2 regions of the Bacillus sp. NEAU-Y102 genome follow, and region 2 is predicted to be linked to the other one. Evidence: predicted binding sites of a transcription regulator. Region 2 holds the regulator's gene; the other holds the start of a gene.

Region 1 (7,893 bases), on a different contig from region 2:
AAGCGTTTGATTAATTTCTTATTTTTCTTTGTTAGCCTTTGAACTACATGAGTTTCTTTCTACCGAACATACAGCTTAAACAAACGTTTGATTAATTCTCCATTTTTCTTTCTTAACCTTTGAGCAGCATCGGTTTCTTCCTACCGAACATACAGCTTAAACAAACGTTTGATTAATTTCTTATTTTTCTTTCTTAACCTTTGAACTACATGAGTTTCTTTCTACCGAACATACAGCTTAAACAAACGTTTATTTTTAAAAAATAAGAAGCCTTTTTTACAGGCTCCTTCATCATCGACTTAAGTAATCCGAAATGGTTTGAAATACTACTATATACATATTATGAATATTTCGATCGGAAACAGTATCATTATATAATCCCATACCCCAATATTGACCTTCAGGGTTCCCCATATTTACAAACCCTTGCGTATACGTCATCGTTTTATCCTTTGGGGTATTATCATAATCTAAATCCTTGTTAGTAAAAATTAAATACGGTCTATCTTGCAAACCAATAAAAAATACCGGCTTCTTTAACGATAAAAATAAGTCCGTATACTGCTCCTTTGATGCCTCTTTAAAGTATTCTTTCATAACGAAAAAACCATCAACTTTTGCTGATTTCTCCTGCATTTCTTCTAACTTTATACTTTCAAACTTTACATTCCTAAACGTATCTTTCGGCTTTTCTCCAACAACTCCAATTACGAGTGCTCTTCCGTTATATTCTAATTTCTCTCCTTCTTTATCCTTTGCACACCCAGCACCGACTAGGCATATCAATATAAAAAATAAGAAATACGATAAACGCTTCATTTAGCACCCTCCCCCTTCTTTTTAGTCAAGTGACAAAAACGTAAGGTTAATTCAAGAAAATGTAAGTAAAATCGATAGCCCAATTCACGTTTCTATATTATAATCAATTGAATTTACTTACATTACTAAACATAGGAGATCAACATGAAGAAATTTAAACTTTCATCTTTTCTTCCGTTAAGTTATATACTTCTACTCGTACTCGTAAGTCCCCTTTACGACGTATTAAATAAATCGACTGTTCACGCAGTAGACGTTACAACTGTAGTAGATGATTGGATTCCATTTGTAAAAGCATTTATTATTCCTTATTTACTTTGGTTTCCATACTTATACGGCGCACTTATTTATTACTGCTTCGCTGACCGAAAGCAATATTATGTCACTTTAAGTAGTGTTATTTTTGGAAAGCTTGCTTGTTTTTCTATTTATTATTTTTGGCAAACAACTGTACCGCGTCCGACTGTCGTTGGAACAGATGTATTTTCTGAACTAGTTCGCTATATTTATAGTATCGATCAACCGGTAAACTGTTTCCCTAGCATTCACGTTCTTACTACATTTGTAATTATGTTAGCTGCCTTTAAGCGTAGAGAACAACATGCTTTTGAATATTACATCCTTACTTTCTTCGGTACACTTATTATTTTATCAACGCTATTTACGAAGCAGCATGCCTTTTTAGATGCCGTTTCTGGAATGACACTTGCAAGCATACTATACTTCGGCGTTCAGCTCTTATTAGCAAAAGAACCAATAAAAGTTCCAGTAAAACAAAATCATAAAATGTAACATAAAAAAGCAGACTGTGGCTCAGTCTGCTTTTATCTATTAGTAAGGAGATTTTCAATTTAAGATTGCGGTACAGTCATATCACCAGATTGAATACGACCTGCTTTTTTAAGAGCAATGTAAAGTATATAAGAAACAGCTACTGGAATGATGATATAAGTGATTACCATCGCTGGGACAACTTCCCATCCTTCGCTAGAAATTAAATTAATTGGTGCGATAAGAGAACTTAATCCAAGACCTGAAATTTCCTTTCCTGCTTCCAGTTGGAAAATTAATGCGGATACTGGACCAACTATAGCACTGGCGACGACAGTTGGGACGAGAATCATTGGATTTTTAGTAATATTTGGTAACTGCACTTTCGGAGTACAAAGTGCTTGAGCTAATATGCCACCTAAATTGTTTTCTTTCGCTGAGATAACAGAGAATCCGATAAACTGAGCAACGCAGCCTGCAAGAGCAGCACCACCTGCAACACCGTCTAAGCTAAGTGCGATCGCTAACGCAGCTGATGAAGCTGGAGAGATAAGTAATAATCCCCAAACTACTGCAATGACGATAGAAGCGATAAACGGGCTACCAGCTGAGCTATCTTTAATAAATGCTCCAACTGTATTTAAAACAGGAGTAATATTATGAGATAACCAAATACCTACTAAACCAGAACCTAATATTGCCGCAAATGGAACGAGCATCATATCTAACGCAGTTTTTCCGCTTAAACGTTTACCAATATATACAGCTAAAGTTGCTGTTAATAAAGCACCGATTGGCTCACCTGTTTTAATAATTAGACCTGCTTCAGTAATTGAAATGGATCCGGCACCAATTGCTCCAGCCACCATAGCCGAGAAGATTACAAGACCATTTGCACCGAGCATAAAAGCAATTCCGGCACCAATTGCTGGTGCCATAAGTGATTTTGCAACAACTCCGATTGTAATAAGTAATGGTATATCAACAATTCTTCCTATATTTTCGATCAGTAAACCAATTCCGAGGGATACGAAAATACCTTGTGCGATTCCAGCAGATGCTTTAAATACACGAGACATTATATATTCCTTCATTTGTTTCACCTTCTTCTATAAGTTAGTAACCAATTGTTTTCATATAATCACGTAAAATATCGTTTGATTTTGCGAATCGAGATTCTTCATCCTCTGTTAAATTGAGTTCTACAACTTCTCTTATACCGTCTCTAGTAATAATAGCTGGTACTCCTGTACAAATATCATATTCACCATACTCACCATCTAAAATGGCTGATACAGCAATGACACGGTGATCATCATTAAAGATTGAACTCGCAATATATGCTAGAGAATTTCCGATTCCGTAATAAGTAGTTCCTTTTCGCTTATAAATTTCCCATCCAGCTTTCGCAGTCTTCTCAACAATTTCATCTAAATCTATTTCACCAAATCGTTCTTTTTGTTCTTCTAAAATTTGCAGAATTGGCTTTCCACCAACAGTTACGTGAGACCAAGCAACCATTTGAGAATCACCATGTTCTCCTAATGAATACCCATGAATACTACGAGGATCTACATGTAACATTTCAGATAAAATTGTTCTTAAGCGAGAAGAATCTAATGATGTACCTGTACCGATCACACGATTTCTAGGTAATCCAGATAATTTCCACACTTCATATGTAATAATATCAACTGGGTTCGATGCGAGTAAGAAAATACCATCAAATCCACTTTCCATTACCCCGCCAACAACACTTTCCATAATCTTTGCACTTGCTCCTAAAGTATCTAAGCGACTTTGTCCAGGTTTTGGTGCTGGCCCTGCAGTAATAATAACGATGTCCATATCTTTGCAGTCTTCATAGCTTCCTGCATATACTTTTGTTCTTGTATTTGTAAAGTTAATGCAATGTGATAAATCCATCGCTTCCCCAACTGCACGTTCATGATTTATATCAATTAATAATAGCTCTTCGCAAATGCCTTGATTCACAATAGAATACGCACAACTTGATCCAACTAATCCAGTACCGATAATTGCAATTTTTCTTGTATGTCTTTTCATAGCAATCTCTCCTAATTGATCATATAATCTATTTCTTTTGTTCTTTACATTCTTAATTATAGAGGTTCCCACGATAGAAACCATGGATACTTTGTGAAATATTGAACAAAGTTTTTGTCCTTTTTGTGAATTGTTATATTCAATTTTCGTCATATTTGTTACAACTGGAAAAATATTTATTATGTATTTATTGACATACAAAAAATAAAACGAGCGAATTCATTTTCGCTCGTTTTTTCATCCTATTATTCTGCACTTAACTGACTTTTCAATTGCTGCACAATCATCGGATTCGCAGGTGCTGCTGGTTTATAATAACTCTTTTGCTTTGCGTACTCATACATATTACGTTGACGCATTTCATCTTGATTACGAATTTGGATTAACGTTTGATGTAACTGTTCATTATCAGACTGAGCAATATAATTTGCATAACTTGTTAAACTTGCATTTAATCCTGCTAAATAATCATTTACCATATCTTTTTCATTCATCTTTCTCTTCCTCCTATCCTAGGAAAGTCATTAATTGCTGTTTCGTATTTCTTGCATCTTGCGCATCTTTTTGTAGCATTTGTTTCAGTTGTGGATCTGTACACGTCTGTGCATACTGCTCCAACTTGTTAATAATTGTTGCGTGTCCACCAATTAAATGACGTAAGTTTTCTACTTCAAGCTCTGTTAAATTTTGCATGGAATACTCCTACCTTTCTTCTTTCATTCTTCTTTCATTCTTCTTTAGTATTCTGTTTTTTTCAAATCGTATTCATTAAAAAGTCTGCTAAATAATCATTTAACTAAAAAGAGCCTCTAAACGATTAGAGGCTCTTTCTACTTAAATTCCTTTCCGCTTCTTCAATCGCCCGTTGCATTTGTATTAACGGATTTTCAATCATTTTCCCATGTCCTGTCGCCAATAAAGACGGCTTATACTCCAGCAATTTCTGCGCGCTTGCTAATGAAACTTCTGCATCCCACGTACCAAACATAGGAAACGGGAAAAGCCACTTCAACTGTCCTGCTACCGCTAATCCTCCTCTCGTTTGAAATGCATCTCCAACAATGAGTGCATCATTTCTTGTGTCTAAAAACGCCATTGATCCCGGTGTATGACCTGGAGCTCCAATCGCTACAAGAGAACCAACTTTATCTCCCTCTTGAAGAAGAATATCTGGAATCGTATTTATCTGTTTTGACACTCCCACTTTTATTGGTGTATTTCGTTCTCCCTCTTGCAGTACCTTATCTCCTTCAAGTAAACATGCATCTCTTTTTGAAATATAGACCGGAACATCCGGCAGCACTTGTTTTATAACATCAAGCGCTCCTACATGGTCATCATGCGCATGTGTAATAACGATATTCGTAATCGGTTTTCCTATTTTCCGAGCTGATTGTAAAATCTTCTTTGCACAAAACGGTAAAGCCGCATCAATTAAAGTTAATCCTGTCTCTTCTTCAACGAAGTAACAGTTAATTGGAAATAGACGCGGTAAAAATGCGATTTGATGAACTGTTCCTACACTTATTACCTTCATCTTCTTTACCTCCATAAAAAAGAGCTGTTTACACATACATATGTAAAACAGCTTTATTCAAGAATTCAGCAATAAAAAACCAGTAGCCAATCGGCTACTGGTTCTCTTTCATCTATTAAACTGTATAACGCTCATCTTCTAAAATTTTCGCAGCAATTTCACGTTTCTTCGGAATTACGTTAAGTGGTGTGTGGCGAGTTAATTTACGTAACGATGATAACATCATGCGCAGCATGTCGCCGTTTTCAACTGCGATAAGTGTTTCTTTCGCATCTGCTTCGATTTCGTTGAATGCTTCTTGGCAGAATACTTCAGTGTATAACACTTTTTGTTTATTCTTTTCAAGACCAGTTGTTTTAATTGCTTTTTCTGTACGAAGAACAGCTGATTCCATTGCATATAGGTTACTTACGATGTCAGCGATATTCACAAGAATTTCTTGCTCTTTATCTAATGCTTTACCGTATTTTTGAGCCGCTAATCCAGCTACCATTAAACCAATTTTCTTCGCATTAGTTACTAAATACTTTTGAAGTGCTAATGGCTCATCGCCTACTTCTTCTGGCATCATCATCATTAACTCTTCTTGTAATTTTTGTGCTTTTTGAAGAAGTGGTAATTCACCTTTCATCGCTTTACGTAAGAACGTACCTGGTACGATTAGGCGGTTAATTTCATTCGTTCCTTCGAAAATACGGTTAATACGAGAATCGCGGTACATTCTTTCAATCTCGTACTCTGCCATAAATCCGTAACCACCGTGAATTTGAACACCTTCATCTACTGTATAATCTAGTACTTCAGAACCGAATACTTTATTTAAAGAGCACTCGATTGCATATTCAGCGATAGAAGCTGCTACCGCTTTACCGTCTTTTACTTCTTCTTCAGATAATGTGCTCATGCGGCTTTCGAATAAACCTACTGTACGATATACAGAACTTTCAGCTGCATATGTTTTTGCTGCCATATTCGCAAGTTTCTCTTGAATTAATGGGAAGCGAGCGATTGGTTGCTTGAACTGTTGACGTTGGTTTGCATATTGTGCTGAAATTTCTACTGCACGTTTCGCAGATCCAACTGTACCAACACCTAATTTATAACGACCGATATTTAAAATGTTGAATGCGATAATATGACCTTTACCGATTTCACCAAGTAGGTTTTCTTTCGGTACTAACGCATCTTCTAAAATTAACGTACGAGTTGAAGAACATTTAATACCCATTTTCTTCTCTTCAGGGCTTGTAGATACGCCAGCATATTCTTTCTCTACGATAAATGCTGAGAAGTGCTCTCCATCAATTTTTGCATACACGATAAATACGTCAGCGAATGCAGAGTTTGTAATCCATTGTTTTTCACCATTTAATACATAATGTGTACCTTCTGCATTTAAACGTGCAGTTGTTTTTGCACCTAATGCGTCAGATCCTGAACCTGGCTCTGTTAATGCGTATGCAGCTAATTTCTCACCAGTTGCAAGTAATGGTAAATACTTTTTCTTTTGCTCTTCGTTACCGAATAATACGATTGGTAACGATCCGATACCTACGTGAGCACCGTGAGTAATTGCAAAGCCGCCAGCGCGAGAGAATTTCTCTGCGATTAACGCTGAGCTTACTTTATCAAGACCAATCCCGCCGTACTCTTCTGGTACGTCAGCGCCTAATAAACCAAGCTCCCCAGCTTCTTTTAAAAGACGAACAGAACGATCAAACTCATGTTGTTCTAAATATTCAAGCTCTGGAAGAACTTCATTTACGATAAAGTCCTCTGTCGTTTTTGCAATCATTTTATGCTCAGATGAAAAATCTTCTGGCGTAAACACTTGATCAATCGTAATCTCATCAACTAAAAAGCTACCGCCTTTAACCGCATTTCCTACTGTTTTTTCCATGAAAATTTCCTCCTTCATATTTTCATGAGCCGCTTCTCTCTTTTTGAAAGAAGCTGGCTCTCAATTTTATTTTTTATAAACCTTGGTTGCTTCCATTCTTTGCTTTAGCGTCGTCTCGTTCTGAGCGAACCGCTTGCACTTTTTTTATAATCCAGTTCCAGTGGCTAGAACAGTCGGTCGTTTCACCCCTTCCTGTGAGGCAAAAAGCGCCTCTTCGTCAGGGCTTCCAACGCCCTCCTGTTCTGAGCGAGCCACCTCCTGTTCTAAACGAGCCACCTGCACTTTTTAAAGTAATTCAAATACTCCCGCTGCTCCCATTCCGCCGCCGATACACATTGTTACGATACCGAATTGTTCGTTGCGGCGTTTCATTTCGTGAATAAGAGATAGTGTTAGTTTTGCTCCTGTACAGCCAAGTGGATGTCCAAGTGCGATTGCACCACCGTTTACGTTTACTTTTTCTTCATCTAAACCAAGTTCACGAATAACTTGAATTGATTGAGAAGCGAATGCTTCATTTAGTTCGAATAAGCCAATATCAGATAGCTCTAAGCCAGCTAGTTTTAATGCTTTTGGAATTGCAGCGATTGGGCCGATTCCCATTACTTCTGGTGGTACGCCAGCTACTGCAAATGAACGGAATTTCGCAAGCGGCTTCATGCCATCGCTCACTGCTTTTTCACGATCCATTAATAGTACAGATGCTGCACCGTCACTCATTTGTGAAGAGTTACCAGCTGTTACAGAACCGCGAACGTTAAATGCTGGACGTAATTTACCTAAAATGTCTAGCGACGTT
Region 2 (7,893 bases):
TTCGGGCCATATCCCCGATATTATACGACGGCATAATATTCACTTTTCGTTTGAATTACATACTCATATTAACTCGCATAGGCACTTTTGTCAATTTAAAAACGAACATTTTTATAAACTTTTATACTTTCGTTCGTATTAATGGTAAAAACAAAAAGATCCATCTATTCATGAATGATAGATGGATCTTTTTTATTACAATACTATTCCCACTCAATAGTTGCTGGTGGCTTACTCGTTACATCATACACGATACGGTTAACGTGTTTTACTTCGTTTACGATACGAACAGAGATTTTCTCTAATACGTCCCAAGGGATACGTGCCCAGTCAGCTGTCATACCGTCGATAGATGTTACCGCGCGGATACCTACTGTGTAATCGTAAGTACGCTCGTCACCCATAACACCTACGCTACGCATGCCAGGAAGCGCAGTGAAGTATTGCCAGATTTCGCGGTCTAATCCTGCTTTAATAATTTCTTCACGTAAAATCGCATCAGATTCACGAACGATTTCTAATTTCTCTTCTGTGATTTCACCTAATACACGAATACCAAGACCAGGACCTGGGAATGGTTGACGCCATACGATTTCATCAGGAATTCCTAGTTCAGATCCTAATACACGTACTTCATCTTTAAATAACGTATTTAAAGGCTCAATTAATTTGAACTGCATGTCTTCTGGAAGTCCACCAACGTTATGGTGAGATTTAATTGTTTGTGCAGTTGCTGTACCACTTTCAACGATGTCTGTGTAAAGTGTACCTTGTGCTAAGAAGTCCATACCTTGTAATTTAGAAGCTTCATCATCAAATACGTAAATGAATTCATTACCAATGATTTTACGTTTTTGTTCTGGATCTTCTACACCTTTTAACTTGTTCATGAAACGTTCTTGTGCATCCACTTTAATAACGTTCATGTGGAAGCCTTCGCTGAATGTTTTCATAACGCCTTCCGCTTCACCTTTACGAAGTAAACCATGGTCAACGAAAATACATGTTAATTGATCGCCGATTGCTTTATGAATTAATACTGCTACAACAGAAGAGTCTACACCGCCGCTAAGTGCGCATAGTACTTTTTTGTCTCCAACAGTTTCACGAATTTTCTCTAGTTCTACTTCGATAAAGTTCTCCATGTTCCATCCTTCAGAACAACCACATACACCGAATACGAAGTTTTTAATTAAATCGTTACCGTGCTCAGAGTGACGTACTTCTGGGTGGAATTGTACACCGTATAAGTTTTTCTCTTCATTGCTCATACCAGCAATTGGACAAGACTCACTTGTTGCGTCTACTACAAATCCTTCAGGTAAACCAGTTACTAAGTCGCCATGGCTCATCCATACAACTTGCTCTTCTGGAAGGTTCGCATATAATTTTGATTCGTTCTCTACTTTAAGAACAGCTTTTCCGTACTCACGGTGGTTGGCACGCTCTACTTTACCACCGAAGTGTTGTGTCATAAGCTGCATACCGTAACAGATACCGAAAATCGGTAATCCTAGTTCGAAGATTTTTTCATCACAATGTAATGCACCTTCACCGTATACGCTATTTGGTCCACCAGAGAAAATAATCCCTTTTGGATTCATTGCTTTAATTTCTTCTGCAGTAATTGTATGTGGATGAAGTTCACTGTATACACCGAACTCACGAATTCGACGTGCTATTAACTGATTGTATTGACTTCCAAAATCTAAAACGATAATTGTATCGTGTTGCTTCTTCAAAATAATCACCCCAACGTTAGTTCTCGTATATAAATATTTTCACCAATTTGGCGAAAAGCATTACTAATATAATAAAAAAAGCCAGTCCTCCGCCTCTAGTCTCATAACAAAGAAAAGGCAGGGGTCTGGCTTTATAAAGAAAGATAGTCTCCGCTCTTTATAAATATAAGACACACTGCCTTCATAGTCAGGTTGTTTACGGTAACCCGGTAGAGACTCTCAAACCATATCATTGAGGATATATGAAGGATCGTTTTATATTATCTTCCTAGATTCTAACAATGAAGTATCTATATGGTCAAGAGAGAAAGCGACAAAATTCTACAGAAATTCATTTCCTTTTCTAAAAAACATAAAAAAACATCCATTTCTATATAGAAATGGATGTTTTTTAGGGCAAACGGAATTACATCATTCCGCCCATACCGCCCATGCCCATGCCGCCCATGTCAGGCATTGCTGGTGCATTTGGTTCTGGCTTGTCAGCTACTACAGCTTCAGTTGTTAAGAACATAGCTGCAACAGATGCTGCGTTTTGAAGTGCAGAACGAGTTACTTTAGCTGGATCTACGATACCAGACTCAAGCATGTTAACCCATTCGCCAGTAGCTGCGTTGAAACCAACGCCTACTTTTTCGCCTTTTAGACGCTCTACAACTACAGATCCTTCTAGACCAGCGTTGATTGCGATTTGACGAACTGGCTCTTCTAGTGCGCGAAGTACGATGTTGATACCTGTTGCTTCGTCGCCTTCAGCTACGATAGAAGCTACTTTCGTGTATACGTTCATAAGTGAAGTACCACCACCTGCAACGATACCTTCTTCTACTGCTGCACGAGTTGAGTTAAGTGCATCTTCAATGCGAAGTTTGCGCTCTTTTAACTCAGTTTCAGTTGCTGCACCTACTTTAATTACCGCTACGCCACCTGCTAGTTTAGCAAGACGCTCTTGTAATTTTTCACGATCGAATTCAGAAGTTGTTTCTTCTAATTGCGCACGGATTTGACCGATACGAGCTGCGATTTGCTCTGTATTTCCAATACCTTCAACTACAGTTGTGTTTTCTTTTGTAACAACAACTTTACCAGCGCGTCCTAAAGATTCAACTGTAGCAGATTTTAAGTCACGACCTAATTCTTCAGTGATTACTTCGCCACCAGTTAAGATTGCGATATCTTCTAGCATTGCTTTACGACGGTCACCAAATCCAGGAGCTTTAACAGCTACTACGTTGAATGTACCACGAAGTTTGTTCACTACTAATGTAGCTAAAGCTTCGCCTTCTACATCTTCAGCAATGATAAGAAGTGGTTTACCTTGTTGTACCACTTGCTCTAATACTGGTAAGATTTCTTGGATGTTAGAAATCTTTTTGTCAGTAATTAAGATGTATGGGTTATCAAGAACTGCTTCCATTTTGTCAGAATCAGTAATCATGTAAGGAGATGCATATCCACGATCAAATTGCATACCTTCTACTACGTCTAATTCTGTTGTGAATCCTTTAGACTCTTCTAAAGTAATAACGCCATCGTTACCAACGCGCTCCATTGCTTCAGCGATTAATTGACCTACTTCTTCGTCAGCTGCAGAAATAGCAGCTACTTGTGCGATAGAAGATTTGCCTTCGATTGGTTTAGAAATCGTTTTTAATTCTTCAATTGCAGCAGTAACAGCTTTTTCGATACCTTTACGAAGACCCATTGGGTTAGCACCAGCTGTTACGTTTTTAAGACCTTCACGAATCATAGCTTGCGCTAATACAGTTGCAGTTGTTGTTCCGTCACCAGCTACATCATTTGTTTTGCTAGCAACTTCTGCTACTAATTTCGCACCCATGTTTTCGAATGCATCTTCTAATTCGATTTCTTTTGCGATTGTTACACCATCATTTGTAATAAGTGGTGAACCGAATTTTTTCTCAAGTACAACGTTACGACCTTTTGGTCCAAGCGTTACTTTTACTGCGTTTGCAAGAGTGTCGACACCGCGAAGCATCGAACGACGTGCTTCTTCACTAAATTTAATATCTTTTGCCATAATAATTGACCCCCTTGGATTTTTTTAAGATTTATATAATTAACCGATAACTGCTAAAATGTCACTTTCACGTAAAATCAAGTAGTCTGTACCTTCATATTTCACTTCAGTACCTGCATATTTTGAGAAGATGATAAGATCACCTGCTGCTACCTCTAAAGCAACACGCTCACCATTTTCAAGCACTCGACCAGTACCTACTGCAACAACTTTACCCTCTTGTGGTTTTTCTTTTGCAGTATCTGGTAATACAATACCACTTGCTGTTTTTTCTTCTGCTTGAACAAGCTCAATTACAACGCGATCACCTAATGGCTTTAGCATGAACAATAACCTCCTCATTTTGTTATGTAAATTTTATTTATTAGCACTCAAGTCACCCGAGTGCTAACACACTTATAATAATAAATAATCTCAATTTCTTTTGCAAGTAAAAAAATCATAATTTTTTCGCAAATTACTATATAAACTTTCTATATAGAATACTGCCTTTACTATATGAATCGTTGTTTCCCCTACTCGTATGTTACAATATGAAAGACACCCTAAGTTGTTTTCGCTAAACGTACAACTTTTTCCTGTCTCCTACTTTAATTTAAAATACGTATTTACAAAAAAATCATAATTCGAATGAAAGTTTATATCGTAGATAACATATTTACATGTTATCCTACCTCATCTCATACACTAGAGTTAGAAAGGATGGTTAAACCATTTGAAGAAACAATACTGGTGGATTATCGTTACATACATTTTAATGCAATTATCTGGCGCTGTTGGATTACCACTTCTCCTAAAAACAGGACTCTATGATAATAGAGGATTTACCATTGAGGAAAAAGGACAAATCATAATGGGACACTGGGCAATTATTAGCTTCTTTGTTGCATTATGTATCGTACTTTGGTTACTTAGAACAGATATTCGCGACAGACATTTAGATGCAACGCGCTCTTCTGTTCCAGCTACAATTGGGTGGATTTTCATCGGATTATTCTTAGCTTTCTTTTCACAAATAGTTGCCGGTATGATCGAGATGCAGCTACTAGGAATTAAACAAGGTTCAGAAAATACAATGAAACTGATGGAAATTGCACGAACTACTCCTTGGTTCCTTATTGTTGTATCTATAATCGGACCTATCTTAGAAGAAATCGTATTTAGAAAAATTCTATTCGGTGCACTTTATAAGAAGTTCAACTTCTTTATTGCAGCTATCATTAGTTCACTTGTATTCGCAGCAATTCATTTTGATTTTACTCACTTATTGGTATACACTGCTATGGGGCTCGTATTCGCCTTCTTATATGTGAAGACGAAGCGCATTATCGTTCCTATTGCAGCTCATGTTGCGATGAATACATTAGTCGCTATTGGGCAAATTTTTATGAGCAATGAGCAAATTCAAGAAATGATTAAAGAAGCTGAAAAAATGCAAGGATTTATCGGAGGATTTTTTGTATGAGAAACTCACCATTGTTCATGGCCGCATTATACTTCCTTCTTGGATGTATCTTTACACGCTTCGCCATTACGAACGTGACAGATACAATCTGGAATGTGTGGACAATACTATTTGCAGTTATGGCAACAATTGATTTTAATTTGGCACTTCGCCTTATATTAGTTAAATTCACAAAGAAGAAACAATAATAAAACGCAGAGGTCGCTTCCTCTGCGTTTTATTGTGGATAGTTTTTCAAAAAGTAAACTAATGTTTGTAACTCTACAGCTAAATCAATATGATGAATTCTAATATTCTCTGATACGTTTAATCGTGCTGGTGTGAAATTCAAAATACCGTGCACGCTCGTTTCAGCTAATCTATCTGCTACAGCTTGTGCTACTGTAGCCGGTACTGTTAATATTGCCACTTGTATATCATTTGATAATCTCTCTTCTAATTCATCTAAATGATATACAGGAATGCCCCCGATTTCTGTTCCAACTTTCTCTTCACTAACATCAAATGCCATTTCAATTTTTGTATTATTGTTTTTCGTGAAATTATAATGTAAGAAAGCGGTCCCTAAATTACCTACTCCAATAAGTGCTACACGCGTTATATCATCTTGATCAAGTGTTTCGCGGAAAAATGATAATAAATAATTTACGTTATATCCATATCCCTTTTTCCCTAATGCTCCAAAATACGAAAAATCTCTTCGTATTGTTGCGGAATCTACTTTTACCGCTTCACTCAATTCGGCCGATGAAACACGCTGCTTACCAGAAAGAGATAAGTTTTGGATAAATCGATAGTATAGAGGCAATCTTTTAGCAGTGGCTTGTGGAATCTTTTGCTGATCCATATGACCTCTCCTCTCTTCCTATCTTTATTCATATACTTTAATCAAATACAGAAGTTTAGCACTCATTAAATTCCTTGTATAATAAAGAGAAGAAGTATTCTCTCTTTATTTTAAACTATACACTATTTTTAGTATGATTGAGAAATATAAACATGGCAAAGTTAAGAAATTATTTGAGGTGAGAACATTGATTTTATTACAAGTAAATGGACTTTCGAAATTATACGGTGCAGAAACAATTCTTGCAAACATAAAATTGGAAGTACAAACAAAAGATCGTATCGCATTAGTTGGAAGGAATGGAGCTGGAAAATCTACATTATTAAAAATTATCGCTGGTGAGTTATCACATGATGGTGGCGAAATTATAAAACCGAAAGATGTCTCAATCGGGTATTTAGCTCAAAATACTGGCCTAGAAACGTCTTTAACAATTTGGGATGAAATGCTAACCGTCTTTACCCACTTACAGCAAATGGAGACAAAACTTCGAAAGCTTGAGCAAGAAATGGGAAAAGAAGAAAACTTTTCAAACGAAGCTATATATGAAAGATTGTTAGCTGATTATGACCAATTGCAACTCAATTATAAAGATCAAGGTGGATATCAATACGAAGCGGATATTCGCTCCATTTTAAGCGGCCTTGGCTTCCCAGTTGAAACACACCAGACGACGATCTCTACTTTAAGTGGCGGGCAAAAAACAAGATTAGCTCTCGGGAAATTATTATTAACAAAACCAGACTTACTTATTTTGGACGAGCCTACAAACCATTTAGACATTGAAACATTAACATGGCTTGAGCAATATTTACAAGGTTATCCTGGCGCAATATTAATCGTTTCCCATGACCGTTATTTCTTAGACAAACTCGTTACACAAGTATATGAAATTTCGAATAAAGAAAGCAGACGATTTGTTGGTAACTACAGTAAATATTTAGACTTAAAATCAGCATTATATGATCAAGAAATGAAACGTTACGAAAAACAACAAGATGAAATCGCAAAACTTGAGGACTTCGTTCAAAAGAATATAGCTCGCGCTTCTACAACGAAACGTGCTCAAAGTCGCCGTAAACAACTGGACAGAATGGAATTATTAACGAGACCATTAGGGGATTCTAAGTCAGCATCATTCCACTTCGATATTGAAAAGCAAAGTGGAAATGATGTTTTACAAGTAAAAGATGCAACCATCGGCTATGAGGAGGACCCTATAATTGAACACGTAACTATGCGCTTAACTCGCGGAGATAGTGTTGCCTTAGTTGGTCCAAACGGAATTGGGAAATCCACATTATTAAAATCTATTGTGAATAAGTTACCACTATTAAATGGTAATGTTTCTTTCGGATCAAATGTATCTGTTGGCTATTATGATCAAGAACAAGCAAACTTAACATCTTCTAAACGGGTTTTAAATGAACTATGGGATGAATATCCACTGCAACCTGAAAAAGAAATCCGTACTATACTCGGGAATTTTTTATTCACAGGAGATGATGTACTGAAACCAGTATCTTCCCTTAGTGGTGGACAAAAAGCTCGATTAGCTCTTGCGAAACTTATGATGCAAAAGTCAAATTTATTAATTCTGGATGAGCCTACGAACCACCTTGATTTAAATAGTAAAGAGATTTTAGAGAATGCTTTAATTGATTATCCAGGGACTCTTCTATTTGTCTCACATGACCGCTACTTTATTAACCGTGTAACAACGACTGTGGTTGAGTTATCAACAGAAGGCGCACAGGAATATTTAGGTGATTACGATTACTATGTGGAGAAGAAAAAT

What was found. The regulator Rex, encoded in region 2, represses fermentation and respiration genes when NADH is low (regulators of the CRP and FNR family bind a similar motif). The targets are predictions, from matches to a motif close to TTGTGAAATATTTCACAA.
Region 1: ACYFX0_RS25200 (L-lactate dehydrogenase) is a predicted target of Rex. The motif match lies at 3,749-3,766, and genes of this name have one in related genera.

Annotation. Positions count from the first base shown of each region.
Region 1 is NZ_JBTWFK010000012.1:79,847-87,739, reverse strand. It holds gene ACYFX0_RS25215 (hypothetical protein) at 292-819, opposite strand; gene ACYFX0_RS25210 (phosphatase PAP2 family protein) at 964-1,611, shown strand; gene ACYFX0_RS25205 (PTS transporter subunit IIC) at 1,671-2,684, opposite strand; gene ACYFX0_RS25200 (L-lactate dehydrogenase) at 2,707-3,657, opposite strand; gene ACYFX0_RS25195 (spore coat protein) at 3,903-4,151, opposite strand; gene ACYFX0_RS25190 (hypothetical protein) at 4,165-4,350, opposite strand; gene ACYFX0_RS25185 (MBL fold metallo-hydrolase) at 4,475-5,194, opposite strand; gene ACYFX0_RS25180 (acyl-CoA dehydrogenase family protein) at 5,310-7,094, opposite strand; gene ACYFX0_RS25175 (acetyl-CoA C-acetyltransferase) at 7,380-7,893, opposite strand, start outside.
Region 2 is NZ_JBTWFK010000024.1:5,855-13,747, forward strand. It holds purine riboswitch at 1-48, opposite strand, end outside; gene guaA (glutamine-hydrolyzing GMP synthase) at 204-1,742, opposite strand; purine riboswitch at 1,907-2,008, opposite strand; gene groL (chaperonin GroEL) at 2,149-3,783, opposite strand; gene groES (co-chaperone GroES) at 3,823-4,107, opposite strand; gene ACYFX0_RS30530 (CPBP family intramembrane glutamic endopeptidase) at 4,499-5,248, shown strand; gene ACYFX0_RS30535 (YdiK family protein) at 5,245-5,436, shown strand; gene ACYFX0_RS30540 (redox-sensing transcriptional repressor Rex) at 5,466-6,095, opposite strand; gene ACYFX0_RS30545 (ABC-F family ATP-binding cassette domain-containing protein) at 6,283-7,893, shown strand, end outside.